DNA from 3 places in the Mesorhizobium sp. WSM4310 genome. Region 2 is predicted to be linked to each of the others. Evidence: predicted binding sites of a transcription regulator. Region 2 holds the regulator's gene; each other region holds the start of a gene.
The links. Region 2 encodes PhoB, which activates phosphate uptake and scavenging genes when phosphate is short. Its sites were predicted from a motif close to TGTCATNNANCTGTCAT; they were not measured.
Positions count from the first base shown of each region.

Region 1: the regulator PhoB is predicted to act here: its motif matches at 1,929-1,945, upstream of phnC (phosphonate ABC transporter ATP-binding protein).
Region 3: the regulator PhoB is predicted to act here: its motif matches at 2,407-2,423, upstream of FJV80_RS05990 (esterase-like activity of phytase family protein).

Region 1 covers NZ_VFTA01000032.1:21,968-26,495, forward strand. Annotated here, with positions in the region: gene phnL (phosphonate C-P lyase system protein PhnL) at 1-389, shown strand, start outside; gene FJV80_RS27095 (DapH/DapD/GlmU-related protein) at 386-1,003, shown strand; gene FJV80_RS27100 (DUF1868 domain-containing protein) at 1,088-1,798, shown strand; gene phnC (phosphonate ABC transporter ATP-binding protein) at 2,024-2,881, shown strand; gene phnD (phosphonate ABC transporter substrate-binding protein) at 3,030-3,938, shown strand; gene phnE (phosphonate ABC transporter, permease protein PhnE) at 3,992-4,528, shown strand, end outside.
Region 2 covers NZ_VFTA01000047.1:989-5,516, forward strand. Annotated here, with positions in the region: gene xylF (D-xylose ABC transporter substrate-binding protein) at 1-122, opposite strand, end outside; gene FJV80_RS30870 (ROK family protein) at 396-1,640, shown strand; gene FJV80_RS30875 (hypothetical protein) at 1,730-1,993, shown strand; gene phoB (phosphate regulon transcriptional regulator PhoB) at 2,082-2,771, opposite strand; gene phoU (phosphate signaling complex protein PhoU) at 2,791-3,498, opposite strand; gene pstB (phosphate ABC transporter ATP-binding protein PstB) at 3,524-4,327, opposite strand; gene pstA (phosphate ABC transporter permease PstA) at 4,324-4,528, opposite strand, start outside.
Region 3 covers NZ_VFTA01000003.1:226,010-230,537, forward strand. Annotated here, with positions in the region: gene FJV80_RS05975 (hypothetical protein) at 1-216, opposite strand, end outside; gene FJV80_RS05980 (trimethylamine methyltransferase family protein) at 422-1,969, opposite strand; gene FJV80_RS05985 (glycine cleavage T C-terminal barrel domain-containing protein) at 1,981-2,271, opposite strand; gene FJV80_RS05990 (esterase-like activity of phytase family protein) at 2,539-4,008, shown strand; gene FJV80_RS05995 (L,D-transpeptidase) at 4,084-4,528, opposite strand, start outside.

The DNA of each region.
Region 1 (4,528 bases), on a different contig from region 2:
GCGTCTCGGCGCTCGATGTCGTCGCCGAGCCGCTGGTCGAGCGCGGCGAGGACCGCGAGGCCGCCAGAGGCAAGGCGCGCGCCTTGCTGGCGCAGCTCAATTTGCCGGAAAAGCTCTGGGCGCTGCCGCCGGCGACCTTCTCCGGCGGCGAGCAGCAGCGCGTCAACATCGCGCGCGGCTTCATCACCGAGCATCCTATCCTGCTGCTCGACGAGCCGACCGCCTCGCTCGATGCCACCAACCGCGACGTGGTGATCGAACTCATCGCCGCCAAGAAGGCGGCGGGCGTCGCCCTGCTCGGTATCTTCCACGATCATGATGTGCGCGAGGCCGTTGCCGACCGCATCATCGACGTCACCGTTTTTGCTCCAGGAAAACTCGCCGCATGACCAGGAAATTGTCGGAGACGCCGCTGGTCCATCCGACGGCGGAGGTGCACAATTCGACGCTTGGCCGCTGGACCGAGATCGCCGACCGCAGCCGGGTTTCGGAAAGCGAACTCGGCGACTATTCCTACATGATGCAGGATTGCTCTGTCTGGTGCGCGACGATCGGCAAGTTCGCCAATATCGCGGCAAGCGTGCGCCTCAACGCCACCAACCACCCGACCTGGCGGCCGACGCTGCATCACTTCACCTACCGCGCCTCGGACTATTGGGACGACGCCGAGCATGAGAGCGAGTTCTTCGCCCAGCGCCGCGCCAAGCGCGTCACCATTGGTCACGACACCTGGCTCGGTCATGGTTCGACCGTCCTGCCGGGCGTCACCGTCGGCGATGGCGCGGCGGTTGGCGCCGGGGCGGTTGTCTCGAAGGATGTCGCGCCCTACACCATCGTCGCCGGCGTGCCGGCCAAGCCGATCCGCGAGCGCTTCGACCGCCGCACCGCCGAACGCTACCAGGCGCTTGCCTGGTGGGACTGGGACCACGTGCGGCTGCGCGCTTCGCTCGATGATTTTCGCGAACTGTCGGCGGAGGCCTTCCTGGAGAAATACGAGGGATAGCTCCTCACATCATCGTCATTAAGGGGCTTGTTCATATCCCTGACACAGGACTCGGACAGGACGCCATCTCCCAAGGAGATTGCCATGCTCGACACCGTCAGACCCTCGCTCGCCGGATTCTTTGCCGGCTCCAACCCGACCCCGCCGGCGCATCTCGGCACGCGCTACGACACCTCGGGCAATTTTCTGACCGAGCCCGGCAACACCGTTGTCAGCCATCTCGTCAGCGGCTCGCCGTCCGAAGCCGTGGTGCTTGCGGTGCGCGAGAAGATGCTGGCGATGCCCGACGCCGACCGGCTCGCCTTCACGCCCATTTCCAGCCTGCATATGACGCTGTTCCAGGGCATCATCGAATATCGTCGCCGCTTGCCTTACTGGCCGCAGGACGTACCGCTCGACACCAGCATTGACGCCATGACCCGCCTCTATCTGGAGCGCCTTAAGGGCTTCGAGGGCTTCGGTCCTTTCAACATCAAGGTGATCGAAATCGTGCCCACCGGTCTCACCGTAGCCGGCGCGACCGACGAGGACGTGCGCATCATGCGTCAATGGCGCGATGCGCTGGCGGTGCCGTTCGGCTATCGGCACCCCGATCATGACGCCTACGTCTTCCACATCACCTTTGCCTATCAGATCCAGCGCCTCGCCTCCGATCGCGCCGCCGCGTGGCAGGCTCTGTTCGACGATTGCCTGGCGCTTTTCGCAAGGCAGGCTCCGACAATCGAGATCAAGGCGCCCGCCTTCTGCGCCTTCCGCGACATGAAGCACTTCGAGGAATTGCTGGTGCTCGGCTGATCGCCGACAAGGCGCCAATGCATGTCGCCCGAAAGTGGCCCCGGGAGAACGACATGCATAAAGCCAAATACCTGGAGCGCGTCGCATGAATTCGTTTCAGCGACGCGCTTCGGCCGTCGCGCCTGTGGAGCGTAACAAAACTGACATGCTGGCGACATGGCAGGTTCATGTGGCTGCGTTAGGCGAGTGCCTGACGATCAACAAGGTCGGGACTGGAACCTGCTCATGTCAGCAAGCTCTGCCACGCTCGAAATCCGCGGCGTCAGCCGACGATTTGGCAAGAACACAGCCGTCAGCGACGTCAATATCTCGATCCCGCAAGGTCAGATGGTTGGCGTCATCGGCCGTTCGGGCGCCGGCAAATCGACCCTTCTTCGCATGATCAACCGTCTTGTCGACCCCAGCCAGGGGTCGATTTTTTTTGACGGCGCCGAGGTCTCCCGGCTGCACGGCTCGCCGCTGCGGCGCTGGCAGCGCGATTGCGCCATGATCTTCCAGCAGTTCAACCTGGTGCCGCGCCTCGACGTGCTGACCAACGTCCTACTCGGCAAATTGAACCACCGTTCGACCCTGTCCAACCTTCTCGGCATATTCTCGCGTGCCGAATGCGCCGAGGCGGTCGCTGCGCTCGAGCGGCTCGACATAGCCCGCACCGCGCTTCAGCCCGCCGGCACCTTGTCTGGCGGACAGCAGCAGCGTGTCGCCATCGCCCGCGCCATGATGCAGCAGCCCAAAGTGATCCTCGCCGACGAGCCGATCGCCTCGCTCGACCCGCTCAACGCCAAGGTGGTGATGGATTCGCTGCAGGACATCAATCTGCGCGAGGGCATCACCGTCGTCACCAACCTGCACACGCTCGACACCGCCCGCGCCTATTGCAACCGCATTATCGGCATGGCCGCCGGCAAGGTCGTCTTCGACGGCCCGCCGGAAGAGCTCAACCGTGAGGCCGTGCGCGTCGTCTATGGCGCCGACAGCAATGGCGCAGAGATATCGGAGGCCATCACCTCCACCAGCGTTGCCTTCAAGCAGAAGATCGCAGCATCCGCCGGACCGCTCGAACCCGCATTCCCGGGTTACTGAGCCCATGATCCCGAAAAGTGGAATCCGGTTTTCGGGAAAGATCATGGGCCGAGAAAGGGCGGTTGGGATCGTCCGCCCGCGTCAAGGGCACTTGTCAAGATCAAGAACGCTGCCGGCGCGGGGCCGGAACTTACAGGAGAGACATCAAATGTTCAGGAAGATGGTTTTCAGCGCCGTTTCGGTGCTCGCCATGGCAACCAGCATGGCCCACGCCGCCGACATGAAGGAATTCCGCGTCGGCATTCTGGGCGGTGAAAACGAGACCGACCGGCTGCGCAACTCCCAGTGCCTGGCCGATCATCTGAAGGCCGAATTCGGCTTCGAGAAGGTCTCGCTGTTTCCTGCCGCCGACTATGACGGCGTCATCCAGGGCCTGCTCGGCGGCACGCTCGACTTCGCCGAACTCGGCGCATCCGGCTACGCCAGCGTCTATCTCAAGGACCCGAAGGCGGTGACCCCGATCCTCACCACCAAGCAGACCGACGGTTCCACCGGCTATCATTCGATCGGCCTGGCTCTGAAGACCTCGGGCATCACCGACATCAAGTCGGCCAAGGGCAAGAAGCTCGGCTACGCCGATCCGGACTCCACCTCGGGCTACCTGATCCCGCTGACCCAGATTCCGAAGGAAACCGGCGCCTCGAACGAAACCTTCTTCGCTTCGACCCAGTTCAACGGCGGCCATGAGAACAACATCCTGGCCGTGCGCGACGGCAAGGTCGATGTCGCGGTCGATGATTCCTCCGGCATCGGCGACTTCAAGAACGGCTTCACCTCCGGCACCTTCCACAAGGTCGTCGCCAAGGGCGCCGTCGACCCGAACGACTTCGTCGAAGTCTGGCGCTCGGGCCTGATCCCGAACGGCCCGCTGGTCGTGCGCACCGCGCTCGGCGAGGAGATGACCGCCAAGCTCGCCGCCTTCTTCACCGAACTGCCGAAGAAGGACAAGGCTTGCTTCGAGGGCGTCGAAGGTGGCGATTTCACCGGCTACGTTCCGGTCAAGCCGGACTTCTACAACGTCATCGTCGAAGCCCGCAAGGCAGCCATCGGCGGCTAACGGCGAAATCGAAAAGGGCGGTGTCAAACACCGCCCTTTTTGCATCTCCGATCATGACCCTTTCCGTGACAGCCCCTTCTTTGACAACCCCTTCTGGCGCGCCCCAGCAGATGGCCGATGCCTGGCGACGCCAGACGTCGCTGCGCCGGTTCTATACAGTGCTCGGCGTCGGCCTGCTGCTGGCCGCGATGTTCGCCAGCATGTGGTTCGCCGACGAAGCAAATGCCGGGCACTTCTTCGACAGGCTGCCGCATATTCTGGATTTCCTGAGCTGGCTGGTCCCCAAGGACTGGAACGACGTCTGGCGGGCACTGTTCGACATTGCCTCGCCGCATGACACCGGCACCCAGGAATACAATTTCCCGCTCGGCCGGATTTATGTCTGGGGCGGATTCTACATTCCCGAATATTTCGAGCTGATGCTGACCACGGTGAACGTGGCGCTGGTCTCGACCTTCATCGGCTTTGTCTTCGCGGTGCCGTTTTCCTTCATCGCGGCGCGCAATCTAACACCTCATCCGGCCCTGCGGCTGATCGTCAAGCGCTTCATGGAGCTGCTGCGCGCGTTCCCTGAGATCGTCATTGCCGGC
Region 2 (4,528 bases):
CAGCGCTCTTCCTGGAAGTTGGACCACGAAACGCCGATGACCTTGTCTTTCGCCTGCGCGACCGACGCAAGCGTCAGCGACATGGCGACACCCGCCAGGATGGCGGCCGTGAATCTCTTCATGATATTCCTCCCTGCGCCGCGTATGGCGCGACCAAACTGGCCCTAAGGCCGGCACAGAGGCCCTATTTTTTCGAGCCTCGAAAAAACACTGATCCAACACCGGAACGCTGTCAACAACGATTCTGATGGATTTTGATGTCCCTCTGAATTTTTTTCGAGCTTCGCAATAAATAAATGACAGCACCGGCCGCTTCTGCCAGTATTTGACCGTGTCGCCGGCAGCGTTCGAGGGAGGCCGGAAGAACCGCGGCGACCGGGAGGATGTGAAAAAACATGTCGGTCGGAATCCGCCACGACGATCTGCGCCGGCGCAACCGCGCGATGGTGATCGCGGCCGTGCGCCAGGCTGGCCGGCCCTCACGCACCGAGATCGCCGCGACCACCGGCCTCAGCCATTCGACCATATCGGCGATTTCCTCAGACCTGATCGGCGAAGGCATCCTGGCCGAGGGCAAGCCGAGCGAGGCCGGCGCGCTGAAACGCGGCAGGCCGCAGGTCGGCCTCGGCCTCACTCCGGAGGCCGCGGCTGTGATGACCGTGGTGCTGTCGCTGAATTTCCTGTCGGTCGCAGTCATCGACTATGCCGGCCAGGTGATATCGGAAGAACAGCGCCGGCTGGACACGCTGACCATGTCGCGCGAGGCGCTGATCGGCGAATGCGTGGCCATCGTAAGGCGGCGCCTCGAGGATCCCGACATTGACGTGCGCAGCGTCGCCCGCATCGCGTTGGCGATCCAGGGCATCACCGATACCGAGGCCCGGGCGATGCTGTGGTCGCCGATCACGCCGCAGACCGACATCGCCTTCGCCGACATACTCGAAGCCGAGTTCGGCATCCCCGCCACCATGGAAAACGACTGCAACATGATGGCGGTGGCGCTGCGCAGGCGCGATCCCGAGCGCTACCGCGACGACTTCATCGCCATCCTGCTTTCGCACGGCATCGGCATGGGGCTGGTGCTGAAGGGCGAGCTGTTCACCGGCACCCATTCCTCGGGCGGCGAGTTCGGCCACATGATCCATCGGCCCGGCGGCGCGCTCTGCCGCTGCGGGCGGCGCGGCTGTGTCGAGGCCTATGCCGGCAATTACGCCATCTGGCGCAATGCCAGGCAGCTCGGCGAGGACACCGAGCCGGTGGCCGATGTCAGCGACGCGCAGATGCGGGCGCTGGCCGCGACGGCACGGGAACGGGACGGGCCCGAGCGCGAAGCCTATCGCAAGGCCGGCGAGGCACTGGGTTACGGCCTCGGCAGCCTGTTCGCGCTGATCGATCCGGCGCCCGTTGCCATGGTCGGCGTCAGCGCCGCCGCCTTCGATCTGATCGAGCCGGCATTGCGCGAGGCGATCGCCCAGACCGCCGGTGGTCAGCACTCGGAATCGATCTCCTTCGACACCGAACCGAACGAACTGCCGCTGATCCGCGAAGGTTGCGCCATGCGCGCGCTGACCTTCGTCGACCAGGAGATTTTCGCGCCGGGCGTGCAGGCAAGAACGGGTGCCGGAAAGAACGTTGCCTGACGGTCAGGGCGAAACTCGATCATTCTGAACGACCGCGTTCGGCCCGTTGCGACATCAATTGGCAATGTGTCTGCCTGTATGATCTGCTGATGTCCCGTTCGTTGGTGATCAACTTCAACATAGATCAGGCCGAGTTTTACGGCCTCGTCCATCGTGTTCGCAACTTCGGCGAGGACGTCTACCGCTTCCTGCGAACCAACGGCTGGGGCGAAATTATTATCGGCGAGGTCGACGCGGCCACTACGCAGCTGATCATTCGAGACATCAAACATTCAAAGCTCCAGCGCGTTGCTGTATGGGTCGAAGAGGAGATGAGGCGGCAACATCTGTTGGGAGAAGTCGAAGTCCGCTGATCACCCTCTTCACGGCATTGGCGACTACCTGCTGATTGGAGTTTCGATCTTGGAGCCTCATCCCGATTTTATCGGGATGAGGCAAGCTCTAGTCTTCCCGGATCGCGTAGCCCGCCCCACGAATGGTACGGATGACATCCGGCATGCGACCATTGTTGACCGCCTTGCGCAACCGGCCGACATGCACGTCCACGGTACGCTCGTCGATGTAGATCGTCTCGCCCCAGACATTGTCGAGCAGCTGGCTGCGCGAGAACACGCGGCCAGGATGGCGCATCATGAATTCGAGCAGGCGGAATTCGGTCGGCCCGAGCCGGATCTCGCTCTTCTTGCGGTAGACCCGGTGCGATTCACGGTCGAGCACGATATCGCCGACCTTGAGCACGCTGGACAGCACTTCCGGCTTGGCGCGGCGCAGCAGCGCCTTGATGCGGGCCATGAATTCCGGCGTCGAGAACGGCTTGACCAGATAGTCGTCGGCGCCGGTGGAAAGCCCGCGTACACGGTCGCTTTCCTCGCCCCGCGCGGTCAGCATGATGATCGGCAGCCGCTCGGTCTCGGGCCGCATCCGCAATCGCCGGCAGAGTTCGATGCCGGATACCGCCGGCACCATCCAGTCGAGCACGAGCAGGTCGGGCACGTTCTCCTGCAGGCGGATTTCGGCTTCGTCGCCGCGTGTCACCACCTCGACCTGGTAACCCTCCGATTCCAGATTGTAGCGGAGGAGCACGCCGAGCGGCTCCTCGTCCTCCACCACCATGATGCGTGGTGCGATCATCGGTTGGTTACCCCTGCGCTCAGGCCGCCGGCGCCGACATCGCCGTCTCGTCCTGTTTTGGACGGTTGGCGGGCAGCTGCGTACCGGTCAGGACATAGTACGCATTCTCGGCGATGTTGGTCACGTGGTCGCCGATGCGTTCGAGATTCTTGGCGCAGAACAACAGATGCGTGCAAGCCGTGATGTTGCGCGGATCCTCCATCATATAGGTCAGCAGTTCGCGGAAGACGGAGGTGTATTTGACGTCGATGCGCTCATCGTCGGCGCGCAGCTTCGCCAGTGCCGCGGCATCGCGCGCCGCATACTCCTCGATCACGCCCTGCACCTGGATCAGCACCAGCTGCGCCATGGCGTCGATGGAATGCGAGAGGTCGCGCGGCGTGGCGCTGAGGCCGACAGTGCCGACGCGCTTGGCGATGTTCTTGGCAAGGTCGCCAATGCGTTCGAGATCGCCGGCCATGCGGATCGAGCCGACGACATGGCGCAGATCATCGGCCATCGGCTGGCGCTTGGCGATCAGCGTGATGGCGCGGTCGTCGAGTTCGCGCTGGCGCGCATCCATGATGGCGTCGTCGGAGACGACGCGCTGGGCGAGCGCATTGTCGGAGTTCAGCAGCGCCTTGGTGGCGCCGCCGACCATCGAGCCGGCGAGATCGCCCATGTCGCTGATCAGCCTGCTGATCTGTCCGAGATCCTCGTCGAAGGCTGCGACTGTGTGTTCGGCCATGATCCTGGTCCTCGTATGCGTGCGATCAGCCGAAGCGGCCGGTTATGTAGTCTTGCGTGCGCTTCTCGCGGGGCGACGTGAAGATCTTCTCGGTGCGGTCGAATTCGACCAGTTCGCCCAGATACATGAAGGCGGTCTGCTTCGAGACGCGCGCCGCCTGCTGCATGTTGTGGGTGACGATGACGATCGTGTAGTCGGCCTGCAGCTCGTCGATCAGCTCCTCGATCTTGGCGGTCGACAGCGGGTCGAGCGCCGAGGCAGGCTCGTCGAGCAGGATGACTTCTGGCTTCACCGCCACGGTGCGGGCGATGCACAGCCGCTGCTGCTGGCCGCCCGACAGGCTGAGGCCGCTAGCATTGAGCTTGTCCTTGACCTCGGTCCACAGTGCCGCGCGCTTGAGCGCCTGCTCGACGCGGCCGTCCATCTCGGCCTTGCTGATCTTCTCGTAGAGCCTGACGCCGAAAGCGATGTTCTCGTAGATCGACATCGGGAACGGCGTCGGCTTCTGGAACACCATGCCGATCTTGGTGCGCAGCAGGTTGAGGTCCTGCGAGCGGTCGAGAACGTTCTGGCCGTCGAGCAGCACCTGGCCCTCGGCGGTCTGCTTGGGATAAAGCTCGTAGATGCGGTTGAAGACGCGCAGCAGCGTCGACTTTCCGCAACCCGACGGGCCGATGAAGGCGGTGACGCTGCGCTCGGGCAGCGACAGCGTGATGTCCTTCAGCGCCTTCGACTGGCCGTAGTAGAAATTGAGGTTCTTGACCTCGATCTTGGCCTTGGTCGCCGCCTCTGCGGCGATCGTCATGTCTGGAGACAACATCTGGCTCATTTGTCCTCTCTGCGTCCGGTCAGGCTGCGCGCAAAGATGCTGAGCGCGAGAACCGTCAATGTGATTATGAGTGCACCGGTCCAGGCCAGCTGCTGCCATTCCTCATAGGGGCTGAGAGCGAACTGGAAGATGGTGACAGGCAGGCTGGCCATCGGCGCGTTGAGATTGCTCGACCAGAACTGGTTGTTCAGCGCCGTGAAA
Region 3 (4,528 bases), on a different contig from region 2:
CAGCAGGAATTCCAGGTCCATGCCGAAATGCTTGAACTCCTCGCCTTGCGCGTTCTGCATGATGGCCCGCGCTTGCGCATCTTTCTCCACCGAGATGCGCTGTTCGTACCAGCCGATCGCTTCCGCCTCCTCGATCAGCGAGGTGATCATGCGGGCAAAGGTCCGCACCTTCTGCGACAGTTCTTCAGGCGGTTCGTGATACTGGTCGAAACCCATGTCGTCCTCCGTGGTTCATTCCCATGAATGCCCGGGAATGCCGCCGGTTCCGGATCACCGCTGCAATTCCGCCAGCGCCCGCTCCAGCGGCGCCGGCGAAATCTGGATGGGTCCGGAGAACGGCACCGCTTGCCAATGACCCCGGCACCGATCACGCGGCGAAAGTCGCGGCAAAGGCCAGGTGTCTCGCGCGAAAGCTCGCCGCTCACGAAACCGGCGCCGCGCCGCCCTCTTCGGTGCGGCGCGCGATGAACTCGTCGAGCACTCCGGCGGTCGCCGCAGCTGAAGCGGGCGGCTCGAAATCGGCAAGAATGCGTTTCCAGATACCGGTGGCGCGCTCGCTGGCGGTCTTTGATCCGCTTTGCGTCCAGTTGCCGAAATTCGACCAGTCGGCCACCAGTGGCTCATAGAATGCGGTGCGGTAGCGCGCCATCGTGTGGCCGGCCGAAAAGAAATGCCCGCCCGGCTGCACTTCGGCGATGGCCTCGAAACCGATCGCATCGTCGTCGCCAGGCGTTGCCGCGCAAAGCTCGGCAATCGACTGCACAGCCTCGATGTCGGTGATCAGCTTCTCGAAGGAGACGCTCAGGCCGCCCTCCAGCCAGCCCGCGGCGTGGACGCAGACGGTGGCGCCGGCAAGCACCGAGCCCCAAAGGGCGAACTGCGACTCATGGGCGGCCTGCGCATCGGAAATGTTGGCGGCACTGCCGGCGCCCGAACGCCAGGGAAGGCCGATGAAGCGCGCCAATTGGCCGGCCCCCAGTGTCGCCTTGACGTGCTCGGGCGTGCCGAACGCCGGAGCGCCCGACTTCATGTCGACATTGGAGGAGAAGGAACCGTAGAGCACGGGTGCGCCCGGACGCACGATCTGCGCCAGTGCCAGACCGGCCAGCGCCTCGGCATGCTGCAGCGTTAGCGCGCCGGCGACCGTGATCGGCGCCATCGCGCCTGCCAGGCAGAACGGCGTGATGACCAGGACCTGCCCGGCGCGGGCGAAGTCGATGATGCCTTGCGCCATCGGAATGTCGAGCTGGCGCGGTGAATTGGTGTTGATGATGGTGTAGCAATGGGCGCCAGCGCGGAATTCATCCTCCGACAGCCCGCGCGTCAGCCGGATCATCTCGAAGCCATCCTCGACCTGCGGCGTGCCGCGCGCGAAGACAAAGGGGAACTTGTCGGACAGCGTCAACTGCGCGCGGTTGATGGCATAGTGGCGAAAACGGTTGTCGACATCCTGCGGCTCGATGCAGGGGCAAAGCATGTGCAGTACGTCGAAATGCTGGATGAGCTTGGTCAATTCCTCGAAGGCGCCGAGCGTTCCCGGCCGGCGGCCGCGTTCGAGATCGGTGACGTTCGGCGCGCCAGCGCCGGCGAGGAACGTCATCGAGCCGAGTTCGAGCAAAAGATCGCGGCTGCGGTCGCCCGCCAGCGCTGGAATTGATTTTGGCGCCGAGGCCAATGCCGCGGCCACGATGTCGCGGCCGATGCGCACCATGTCGGTGTCCGGCTCCACAAGCGCACCGGCGCGGGCGAAAATCTCCCGCGCCTGTGGCAAGAGCACCTTGATGCCGAGTTCCTCCAGCACGCGCAGCGCCGTGTCGTGGATGGAAGCCACCTGGTCATCCGAAAAGATCGGCTGCGGCAGGAACGGGTTCTTCAGCGACCGGTAGTTGGGCCGGCGGCTGCTTTCGCTGCCGGCTTCGCCCGTGCGTCCACGCCGGCGCTCGCGCCTGCTGTCTCGTGCCTCGATCATCGAAATCCTCCTCATTGCCGCATCGCCTTGCCCGAGGGATCGTAGAGCGCCGGCGCGACGACGCGAGCCGGCCGTTCGACGCCGACAATGTGCACCGAAAGCGCCGTCCCCTCCTCGGTAAAATCGGCGTCGACCAACGCCAGCGCGACGCTCCTGCCGATCGTGTAGCCAAAGCCGCCCGACGTGACGAAGCCGACGCGCCGGCCATCGCGCCAGACCGGCTCGAAGCCGCCGGCGTCGGCCCGATGACGACTGCGCGGTTGTGCGACTTGAAGGCCTCCCTCCCGGTCTGTCAGAAGCACACCATATGCACACTAGACATAAGTGTCCAGTACTGCGCTTGCGCACCCGAACGATGCGTGGGGATCATCCATTCTTCCGCCAGAGCGCGTGTTTTTCTCGGCCTGTGAACACGCCGGCGTTCAGGCATGCCGCACTGTCACGCAAGCATCATGTTCGCGCCGTAGACCGCTTTTCGGGGGCGGCGCGCGGCAGCATCGATGTACCGCCTCTTTCAGCTTTTTCGCTCTTCGGCCGCTCCGGCGCATCTGTCACAAAGAGGATCATCCATGAAACATCTGCACCGAACCGCCTGGATCGGCGTCGCGCTGGCCTTGTTCACCGCGCTCACGCCGGCGCTTGCCGACGGCACCGCGACCGTCGGCGGCCTCGTCAACAAGGGCCTGGTCGGCGTCGGCCGCATCCCGGCCGCACAGCGCGACAAATTCGGCGAGACGTTCGGCTCGGGTTCCGGCATGGCGATCGACACATCGAGCTGGAGGCGTGATGCGGGCACCTACAAGGGTTCGCTCTGGCTGCTGCCGGATCGCGGCTACAATGTCGCCGGCACCACCGACTACCGGCCGCGCCTCAACACGATCGGCATCGAGTTCACGCCGGCAGCAGCAGGCGCCGCTGGCCAGGAACAGACCGAAGTCAAGGCGACGCTCACCGACACCATGCTTCTCACCGACGACAAGGGCGCCGATGCCACCGGGCTCGATCCGCTGTCGGATGTGCGTGCCGCCGCAGGCGACATGCCGATGCTGCCCGCCGCCACCAATGGCAAGCTCGCCCTCGACAACGAGGCGATCGTGCGCCTGCCGGACGGCTCGATGTTCATCTCCGACGAATATGGCCCCAACATCTACCGCTTCTCGGCGCAGGGCCGCCTGCTGTCGGCGACCCAGCCGCCGGCGGCCCTGGTGCCGATGCGCAAGGGCGCGCCGAACTTCTCCTCGGACAATCCGGGTCCAGGTGCCGCCGAGCCCGATCCGAAGGATCCCGAGACCGGCCGCCAGAACAACCAGGGTCTCGAAGGCATGGCAATGACGCCGGACGGCAAGTTCCTGATCGCCGTGCTGCAGTCGGCGACCCGGCAGGATGGCGGCGATTCAGGTTCGACCCGGCAAAACACCAGGGCGCTGGTCTATGACGCTTCCGACCTCGCCCATCTCAAGCTGGCGCATGAATATGTCGTTCCGCTGCCGGTGTTCAAGGACGCCAAGGGCAAGACCAAGGTCGCCGCGCAAAGCGAGATCGTGGCGCTGTCGGACACGTCCTTCCTGATGCTGACGCGCGACAGCGGCAACGGCCAGGGCGTCAAGGGCGACAGCTCGCTTCTGCGCCAGATCTTTGTCGTCGACGTTTCGGCCGCAACCGACATCGCGGGCAGCCCTTTCGACGCCGCCGACAAGCCGTTCGCGCCCAAGGGCGTGCTCGATCCGTCGGTGACGCCGGCCAGGCTGACGCCGTTCATCGACATCAACGACAATGCGCAGCTCAACCGCTTCAGCCTGCACAATGGCGCGCCGAATGACCACAACAACCTGTCCGAGAAGTGGGAAGCAATGTCGCTGGCCAGCGTGCTCGATCCACAGCTGCCCGACGACTATTTCCTGTTCGTCGCCAATGACAACGACTTCCTCGCCCAGGACGGTTTCCAGGTCGGCGCCCCCTACAAGGCCGATGACGGCGCCAATGTCGACACCATGTTCCTGGTCTATCAGGTCACGCTGCCGGCTCTGGCGAAGAAGTAATCAGCACGATCCAGGCGGACGCGCATGGCGCGTCCGCCTGAGTTATTCCGGTCGAACCGTCGATCGTGAAGGTACTTACTTCAAGAACTCCGCGTCCTTCGGCACGCCGGCATCGATCGGCTCAGCCGTCCTGCTCGACACCGCCATGATCTTGCCGGCGGCCGACAGGTTGGGCCGCACGAAGACCTGCGCGGGACCGTTGACGCGGCTGTAGAGGTCGATGATGTCCTGGTTCATGAAGCGCACACAGCCCGACGAGGCATTCTTGCCGATGGAATCCCATTCTGGGGTGCCATGCAGCCGGTACATCGTGTCCTTGCCGTCGCGGAACAGATAGAGCGCGCGGGCGCCGAGCGGGCTCTGCGGGCCTGGCGGCATGCCGTCCTTGAATTTCGCCAGTTCCGGCCGGCGCTGGATCATTTCCGGCGGCGGCGTCCACACCGGCCACTTCTTCCGCGCCTGGACCACGGCGCTGCCGGTCCAGCCGAAGCCGGCCTTGCCAAGGCTGACGCCATAGCGG